One region of the Paenibacillus sp. NPDC056933 genome, then DNA from elsewhere that is predicted to be linked to it. Evidence: riboswitches for the same ligand, from Rfam matches in the RefSeq annotation. Region 1 holds a riboswitch; each other region holds the start of a gene.

Region 1 (2,200 bases):
TATTTAAAAGAAGTGCCTGAGACGGTAATGACTTTGCTGCCCGAGGCAGCGGTTTTCTTCGAGTTCGTGGTTGTTGCCTTTTTGGTTGTGGAAGTCTGCGCGGATACCGTCTGAATCACCGGCTCTTTCACAACTGGTTTTGCTTTGGTACCAACAGCGATCACTTTATCGACGCGATTCGTTGCAATCGATTTGCCCACCATTTTTTTGGAGACCAATTCTCCGTCCTGAAACACCTTTTCAATATGCTGTACAATGGTGCCTTCTTTACCACTCACAACGACACGATTATCGCCTTTGTACAAGCTGGGATCAGCCGTTTTGATCACTTTGTAAGCAATCGGCTGTTTCACGTCCACTGTACGCTTTGTTACACGCACTACACGGATTTTCATATCCGCTTCAACAGTGGTTCCAAGCGCCGGATACACTTTATCCTCACTTGCAATTTGAATACCTGATTTTTGAATTGCTTCTTGTACCGATGAATCGGTTGTATACAGTGTCTTGGTGTCTCCGTCTGCCGTAATTTTAACTGGAACGGCCCGCTCAATAACGATGCGGTCTCCATCTGCGATTGCCCCGTTTAAGGGCATGGATACCTGATCGTGAGGGCTGACTGTGATTGATTGCTCCTCCAGCATTTCCTGAAGCATTCCTGTACGAGTCTCTACCGCTTGAGCTTTGCCATCAATAACCAGTGAAATTTGTTTCCCGGCCTGACCGTAAACGACTAACAAGATCATGATTGTAAGCGCAATTGAGAAAATCGCGATCAATGCCATTTGACGCAAGTTCTCATGCTTCCACCGCAACGCGAAAGACTTACTGGATGATCGTGACTCATGGGTCTCTTCTGGTTGGAATGTGCCCACTTCTCCGTCCTCCTTCATAGCCTCGCCGTCTTAAGTAATGCATGATGTCTTTGACGCGACTATACCAAATTTTCTACAGAACACAGGTCGGACCAACATAACCGGTTCTGCACCATGAACCACTCTTCGCAACATGATGTCATCCTCCTGAATACTTACCGTATGATGACCGCATTTCTTTTATTCAAAAACAAAAAAGCCAAAGAAAGAGTTTAAGAGGAACTCTTTCGTGGCTTCCGAATGATTTTGAATATCGGAAATTCATGCACGAGGTTGCCTCTCTTTTTCCGCTTGCGAGGTTAGCTGTCGGGTTCGGGCGAAAGAGAGCCGCCCTATCTCCGGTCATCCGCTCATGGCGGACGCCCTTGAATTCACCCCGAGACCCAAAGAAGAAATCAAATATGGCTTCGCAAAGGTATTCACTGTTTTGGGTCAGCGAATATTGCGCATCAGCTACATTCACCGATGTTTAAGCCCTATTGGTTCCCCCGCTCTCCGTTAACGGAGACTCAGCGAGACTGATTCATGAAAGTAATGTTGTTTCATCGGAAAGTGTCCCTTTTGTTCATCCCCCGAACATCTGTCCAATTTTCCGCACAACAATTCACTGAAAAGATGATATCGTGTTTCTATGCATGTTGTAAAGCGTTGTTCAAGTACGTTTTTCTAAATATTTGGTTAAAATATTGTAATATTCTTGATTTATTTGGATCAAAAAGCAAATTAACTCCGTCTAACTCACTTTTTTACCCCTTTTGCTCGATATTTTAGCGAATTCCAAATCGTTCCATGGCATTTTTGGTGGTTATTGCAGCAATTTCCTCTATCGAAATGCCTTTAATTTCCGCAGCTGCTTCTGCAACCAGACGTACATGCGCTGTCTCATTTCGTTTCCCTCGATACGGGTGAGGTGTCAAATATGGTGCATCCGTCTCGATGAAAAATCGGTCCATCGGAACCTTCTCAAGTACTTCCTTTGGCTGTTTTGCATTTTTGAACGTGATGGGCCCTCCAAAGGAAAGATGAAATCCCAAATCCAGGCACATTTTTGCCGTTTCCCAGCTGCCAGAGAATGAATGCATGACACCGCCAACTTCTCCAGCCTTCTCTTCACGTAGAATCTTCACAATATCCTCGTGCGCATCCCGATTGTGAATGACGATTGGCATGTTCAACTCTCGAGCTAGTCCAATCTGTTGTCGTAATACGCGATGCTGTACCTCCTTCGGAGAAGTGTCCCAGTGATAGTCTAGACCAATTTCACCGATAGCTACCACCTTTTCATGCTTGCATAAAGATGCAATCCATTCCAGATCACCTTCCTG
Region 2 (2,200 bases), on a different contig from region 1:
CTTCAATTTTATCAGGTGTTGTTTTGGGGGCATACCGTTTCAGAACACGTCCATTTTGATCCACAAGGAATTTGGTGAAGTTCCATTTGATAGCTTTGGAGCCAAGTACGCCCGGTGCTTCTTTGGTAAGATGCTGAAATAGAGGATGAGCGCTTGAACCGTTCACATCGATTTTCTCAAACATCGGGAAGCTGACACCGTAGTTCATCTGACAGAACTCGGCAATATCATCGGAAGAACCTTTTTCCTGTGCGAACTGGTTGCTTGGAAAACCGAGCACTTCAAACGGGGAGTCTTTGAATTTGTCCTGAAGTTCTTGCAGCCCTTTAAATTGGGGTGTGAGACCGCATTGACTTGCTGTGTTCACGATAAGCAGTACTTTGTCACGATAGTTGGACATTTCAACTTCCTGACCGCGAAGGGTGTTTACTTTGTAGTCGTAGACTGATATGAGAATCGCCTCCATTTCATATTCTTCTTATCTCCTATTATATTGATTGCAATTAAATATTGCAAAATTTAAATTTCTTTTTTAAGCACAATGTAAGCCTTCCGTGTATGAACTGTGAATGATTAGCTATGTGAATTTCGCTAAAGGGAGAATTAGAGAGCTTTGACGAGATGGGTAGAGAATGGATATGTTGTAAGCGTTATTATTGATGCGAAATGGCAAAAATCCGTCGATTCGGTGATCTGCACAGACTTTACACCGATAGGGCATGGGTGTATGATTCATATCGTAATTCCAATTAAATTAAATTTTACATGAAAAACGAAACAAACGATAATATCGCTCTGATTATGTTCACAAAGGAACGATGTTTTAATCGCTGAGTTTCCATTCATTCATGGGTGGGAAACGGGGGAACCAACAGGATGAACTGTCCAGGACAGTAGGCATCCATGGGGTGAATTTTCCGGTGACAGCCGGAAATAGGGCGACTCTCGCGTCCGAATCCGTCAGCTAACCTCGTAAGCGTTAAAGGGAGAGGCAACAAGCCGTACGCTGGTTCATAGTGTCTTTTTGCTGTGGATTAATGAAGAAGCGTCCGGGAGGCCTTGGTCCCCCACGCTTCTTTTTTGTTGTCTTTTCACGCCAAGGGAGGAACGAATGATGGATAAAGAGATGATCTTAGTGACTGCTCCAAATGAAGCAGGACGTAAATTTATCAAATTGCTGATGTACAAAAAAATGCCGTTTGCCGTTCTGACCAACAGTGCAGGTGAAGAGCGCAGGCTCCGGAGAATCGGTGTGGAGCATGTCATTCGCATGAACACGGCTGCAGCTCAGAAATGGTTTTTGCCGCAAGGGAGTGTCGGCAATGTTTTTATTTTTGAAAATAGCCTAAACCTGACCTGTCGATATTTGCAGATCTGCCGCTCATGGACATCCAAGTCCTTGTGTGTCATTACAGAACAGAGCCATCCGAAAGGGATCTATCGGGGGATGGGAGCTGACCGGATTGTGTACTCTTTAAATGGGGAAGTGGGGTTCCTGCTTAATGGGTAGTGTTTAGTTGTTGTTCCTGTTCCATACCTGTGATTGATCCGGTGTCAGCTGCCTGTTATAATTGAAATCATAAATAAACGGAATCTTGAGGAGACTCATGCATGATGGTGGGTCTTCTTTTTTATGGTTTGGGAAATGGGGATAAGAATTTCCTGTGGCTAACGAGGAGGAATAGGCGTGCCGGAAGTACGTGGGATACAATGGTTGTTCTTTGATGTGGGGGATACGCTCGTGGACGAATGGGAGCCGGTGGATGATATTATCGGTCAGTTCGTGCGTGAGGCTTGTGCGCTTGGTTATCAGGTGGAGATGCAGACGGTGCGGGAAATATTTGCCGCCTCTTACCGAAATTACGAGCAATGGCCGATGAAATTGGCTATTCGAACCCTAATCAGTGATGAGGGGCACCGCGAACAGATCCAGGAGAAGCTGAAGTTCCGCAAAGAGCTTGAGCGCCCCTTCGCGTCAGCCAGCTCTGTTCTCCAGACGTTGTCGCAGCACTATAAGATTGGCATTATTGCCAATCAAAGCCCGGGAACAGAGAGTCGACTGGATAGCTACGGTTTGCGCAAGTATGTCGATGTGCTGGCCTGTTCGGCTGAAGAAGGAGTGTCCAAGCCTGATCCTGGGTTGTATGCTGTGGCGCTAAAACAGGCAGGGTGTAAACCAGAAGAAGCGGTTATGATTGGA
Region 3 (2,200 bases), on a different contig from region 1:
GGCATTAACGTAACAATAGGCAAAGGTGAGGTTGTCGTGGTCATCGGTCCGTCCGGATCGGGAAAAAGTACATTTTTACGCTGCCTGAACCTGCTGGAGCAGCCGACTTCCGGCGAAATTAATTTTGAAGGTGTGTCAATCACAGATCCCAAACACAACATCAACGCGACTCGTGAAAAAATGGGCATGGTGTTCCAGCACTTCAACCTGTTTCCGCACAAAACGGTGCAGCAGAACATTACAATCGCTCCCATCAAAGTGAAAAAGCAATCCGTTAAGGAAGCTGAACAAATCTCGGCAGAGTTGCTCAAGACGGTCGGCCTGTCCGACAAAAAAGACGCTTATCCGAATCAGCTTTCCGGTGGTCAGAAACAACGGATCGCTATTGCAAGAGCTCTTGCAATGCAGCCGCATGTCATGCTGTTTGACGAGCCAACTTCTGCACTTGATCCTGAAATGGTCGGTGAGGTGCTGGATGTCATGAAGCGTCTTGCTGAAGGTGGTATGACAATGGTTATTGTAACGCATGAGATGGGCTTTGCTCGCGAAGTAGGAGATCGTATCCTGTTTATGGATGGCGGGGTCATTGTAGAAGAAGGAACCCCTGCTGAAGTGTTTGGTGAACCCAAGCATGCCCGTACACGGGACTTCCTTGCCAAAGTGCTCTAATTTAATTCAAACTTGACAAAACAGCCTTGTCGACACACAGTCGTCAAGGCTGTTTTGTCATGTGAACATAAGAATGAATTTACATAGAAAGTAACGTTTCTGTCATCAAAGGAACAACTTCAGTCAGACTGTATGTTGAAAGATTCGCATATTTTCAGCATTTGTGATGAACTGTTTCTCCATTTGGTAACATTTACTACGACTCATGGTTACAAAATTGTGATATATTTGTTCCTGCCGAAACTTCCGGACAGGAAGTGTGGGGGATGTAATGATGCAGAATGTGCAGGGGAAGAAAGATGGCACGCTGCTTGGGGTGAATTAGGGCGTACATATAGCTTTTGATGTAATTAGGACCTATAGGGTGGTCTCCTCCATCCGAATCCGACAACTAACTTCGCAGGCACAATGAGGGAGGAAGACCATGATTAACAAGAAACGTATAGCCAAAACAGCAACAGCTTTGCTGACAGCAGCAATGCTAATTCAGGCGGTTCCGGCTCACGCTGATTCAGTTCATGTGGCCAAAGAGGGGGATACCTTCTACACCTTATCCAAGCAATATGGAGTTGGGTTAAACACACTCATTAAAGCTAACAGTGACATTTCCGCTTACAACATCTACGGCGGTTTGGAAATTACGATTCCAGGCAAAACAAACGCAGTATCTGCAGCAGCGGCTACAAACGCAAAAACAATAACTACAGCCAGCCTTGATGTCAACGCAGGTAACAAGGTAGTCCAAGCCTGGGGAAAAACATTTGACTACAGCAAGTCAGTCGATGTAAAAGCAACCGCATACTCTGCCGACCCTTCAGAAAATGGAGGATGGGGTGCTGTAGATTACTTCGGTAATCCGCTCGAATTGGGCACAATCGCAGTAGACCCGAGTATTATTCCACTGGGTACGAAGGTCCTCGTAACGGGTCATACACATCCAGGACTTCCGAAACAGGCATTTGTTGCTACGGCCCGGGATGTGGGGAGTGCTATTAAAGGTCATAGGATTGATATCTTTATTCCGGGAAGCCAACAGTCTGTGAGTACATTTGGTATTCAGGATGTTGAACTTTACATTTTAAAATAACAACACAAACTAGCTGCACATATCCAGTGCAACTGTACTTTGAACTTACTAATTAGCATAGGGTGTCCTTCTGTCACGGTAATGTGATTGAAGGACACCCTTTTGTTTTATACGAACTCCTCACAAACAGATCCTACTTGCCCTTTGGCAGGCCCAGCATTTCGTCCAAAGTGACCAGCTCGTACCCCCGATTACGCAATTCCTCAATAACTTCAGGCAGCGCCTCGATAGTGCCGTTTAGATTCGAACCCACCCCGCCACCTGCATGCTGCAAAACAATGGAACCGGGTTTAACGGCCGACAGAATGTTTTTCTTTACTTTGTCTTTGCTTAGGCCCTTCCAGTCCAGGGAATCAACGTTCCAGTTCACAATGCTGTAATGTTGTTTGGCTGCCCATTGCAGCTGTTGTTCGTTAATGTCTCCATAAGGTGGTCGGATCATCT
Region 4 (2,200 bases), on a different contig from region 1:
TCTCCCGTGTCCTGGGCTATGACAGATCCGCTGTACACGATTGTACTGGAGAATCGGCATATGAACAATTTTCTGAAAGCCGGACTGGATGAGCCAACCAAATCCCGCTGGAGCATGAGCGCAACCAAACTTATAGAGGCCATATTCGGAAGTCTGTCATGGTGAGGTGGATACAATGAAAGCAAAAATACGTGAAGGCTGGTTTCTCGTCCGTCAGCATATGTTCATTGCAGCTCTCTTATTTATCTATCAACTAATATGGGGATACTTCCTCTATCAAATGGTACAGTCGGCTGTGGTCCCTTTGCTCCTGCGTTATCCGGAGCCTGATGTTGGAGAGTTAAGCACGATGTTATTCAAAATGGAGAGCCAGCTCAGCCTGTCAACGAGTCCGGAGGTTCATCGCTATCTTTGGATTCTGGGGGCCATGTTGCTGCTGAGAATGCTCATTAGCCCTCTCATTCAGGCAGGTCTGCTCTATTCGCTCCAGCATTTTAATCATTCAGAAGAACGCGTTCCATTCATGCGCGGAATTAAACATCTTTGGAAACCGATGCTGTTGCTGTACACCATTCGCACAATATTACTGCTGCTGCCTGCCTACTGGCTCGTACCCAAACTGTACTCCATTTTTATGGACGGCTTTCATTCATTACATCTGCTCTTGCCCGGCATTCCCTACGTGGCTGGCTGGATTATATACGGGTGGGTTATCCATTATGCCCTGCTCTATATGCAGTTTGGTATCTCAGCTCCTGACGAGGAAGGCGGAGTCCGCGGCACCTTACATGCTGTATGGATAGCACTACGTCATGTCATCGCTCTAAGCGGTATCGCTATTCTTCTGGGCGGACTCCATCTGCTGGTCTTTGGAGCCTTTACTTCTGCCTCATGGTTAGTAACCGGTTTAACCGGTCTTATACTACAACAGACGTATCCACTCGCCAGATGTCTGCTCAGTCTATGGAAAATATGTGCGCACTTCCGATTATGGCAGTCCAAGACGGTCAAAGGTTAGTATGAACGGTTAAAAATGATTAACCTCTCTATGTAAAGGCTACATTCGCCAAATGTTGCTACATAAGCAAACCTCGACCTTTCCCCGTCAAAGGTCGAGGTTTTTTTTGCTAAATTTATTGCTAAACGTTGCCAAACTGATATACCTCTGTTACAATAATCGCAGTGAGTTTTTAGTAACAACTTTGTAATCTTTACCTTCATATTTGTAACTACTTAAAATTTAATCGTCATTTCTTGATTTCACAGGTGCATAACTAGCATAGCCAAATTCCTAGCACCTGGGAAGCGGGGGAACCAGTTATGGGTGAATTGATCTTGCAACAGAGGGATCATAGGGGACCTTCAACCGAATCCTTAAGCTAACCTCGCAGGCATTGGAAGGGGTATATCTCTTGTTTAAAAAGAAATTAACCGCAGCTGTTCTCAGCCTTACATTCGCATTATCGCTTGGAGCGAGCAGCGCATTCGCAGATTCAAAAATGGACCAAGTCATTGATTCAGCAATGGGAACTACATACAAAAGCGGGGGAACAACGCTTAACGGCTTTGATTGCTCTGGGTTCACAAGTTATGTATTCGACAAGCTGGGCATTGATCTGGCTCGCCAATCCAGTTCCCAATTCGACATGGGTGACTCGGTATCCCGTATGGAAATGAGACCAGGCGATCTGGTATTCTTCAATACAACGGGTAAAGGGGTTTCGCACGTAGGGATCTTCGTAGGAGATGGAAAGTTTGCACACTCCTCTTCTTCTAAGGGAGTAACAATCAGCGCTTTGAGTGAAAGCTACTGGGCCAACCGCTATGTTGGCGCTAAACGGATTATGAGCACGGACGCATATGAGACTTTGGCCATCGACTAGGGACAAGCTGAGCAACGTCATGCTGTAACCATAACACTACTGTAACGAAGCATAATAGAACCGTCTGGTACATTCTCCGCAGGAATGTATCCGGCGGTTTTTTTGTGCTTTGTTTCCTTCAAAAGTATTCGGGATAAGCTATCAAACCTAACCTTTACTTTATTATAGAGCTATTTTGTATTGCTTCGTCCGCGCTCTTATAATGTTTTTACCCATCCCACTCTAATATAAACGAATTTACCAGAACTTTTGTTTCAATTTTTTTCAAAAACGAGGACTTGCCAAATGAACGCCTCTTTTGTAGAGTGAAAACAAGC

The links. Region 1 has a riboswitch for cyclic di-AMP ahead of ACFTRD_RS31320 (resuscitation-promoting factor). Riboswitches for the same ligand answer to the same signal wherever they lie in the genome.
Region 2: another riboswitch for cyclic di-AMP. It lies ahead of ACFTRD_RS03030 (HAD family hydrolase); the one in region 1 lies ahead of ACFTRD_RS31320 (resuscitation-promoting factor).
Region 3: another riboswitch for cyclic di-AMP. It lies ahead of ACFTRD_RS15970 (3D domain-containing protein); the one in region 1 lies ahead of ACFTRD_RS31320 (resuscitation-promoting factor).
Region 4: another riboswitch for cyclic di-AMP. It lies ahead of ACFTRD_RS31935 (C40 family peptidase); the one in region 1 lies ahead of ACFTRD_RS31320 (resuscitation-promoting factor).

What each region holds. Positions count from the first base shown of each region.
Region 1 covers NZ_JBHUQN010000010.1:51,835-54,034, forward strand. The annotation lists gene ACFTRD_RS31320 (resuscitation-promoting factor) at 1-875, opposite strand, end outside; cyclic di-AMP (ydaO/yuaA leader) riboswitch at 1,148-1,400, opposite strand; gene ACFTRD_RS31325 (TatD family hydrolase) at 1,643-2,200, opposite strand, start outside.
Region 2 covers NZ_JBHUQN010000001.1:705,015-707,214, forward strand. The annotation lists gene ACFTRD_RS03025 (glutathione peroxidase) at 1-451, opposite strand, end outside; cyclic di-AMP (ydaO/yuaA leader) riboswitch at 819-994, shown strand; gene ACFTRD_RS03030 (HAD family hydrolase) at 1,112-1,510, shown strand; gene ACFTRD_RS03035 (HAD family hydrolase) at 1,688-2,200, shown strand, end outside.
Region 3 covers NZ_JBHUQN010000002.1:223,877-226,076, reverse strand. The annotation lists gene ACFTRD_RS15975 (amino acid ABC transporter ATP-binding protein) at 1-669, shown strand, start outside; cyclic di-AMP (ydaO/yuaA leader) riboswitch at 895-1,091, shown strand; gene ACFTRD_RS15970 (3D domain-containing protein) at 1,094-1,756, shown strand; gene ACFTRD_RS15965 (polysaccharide deacetylase family protein) at 1,890-2,200, opposite strand, start outside.
Region 4 covers NZ_JBHUQN010000012.1:29,204-31,403, forward strand. The annotation lists gene ACFTRD_RS31925 (M1 family metallopeptidase) at 1-165, shown strand, start outside; gene ACFTRD_RS31930 (hypothetical protein) at 176-1,018, shown strand; cyclic di-AMP (ydaO/yuaA leader) riboswitch at 1,272-1,409, shown strand; gene ACFTRD_RS31935 (C40 family peptidase) at 1,413-1,883, shown strand.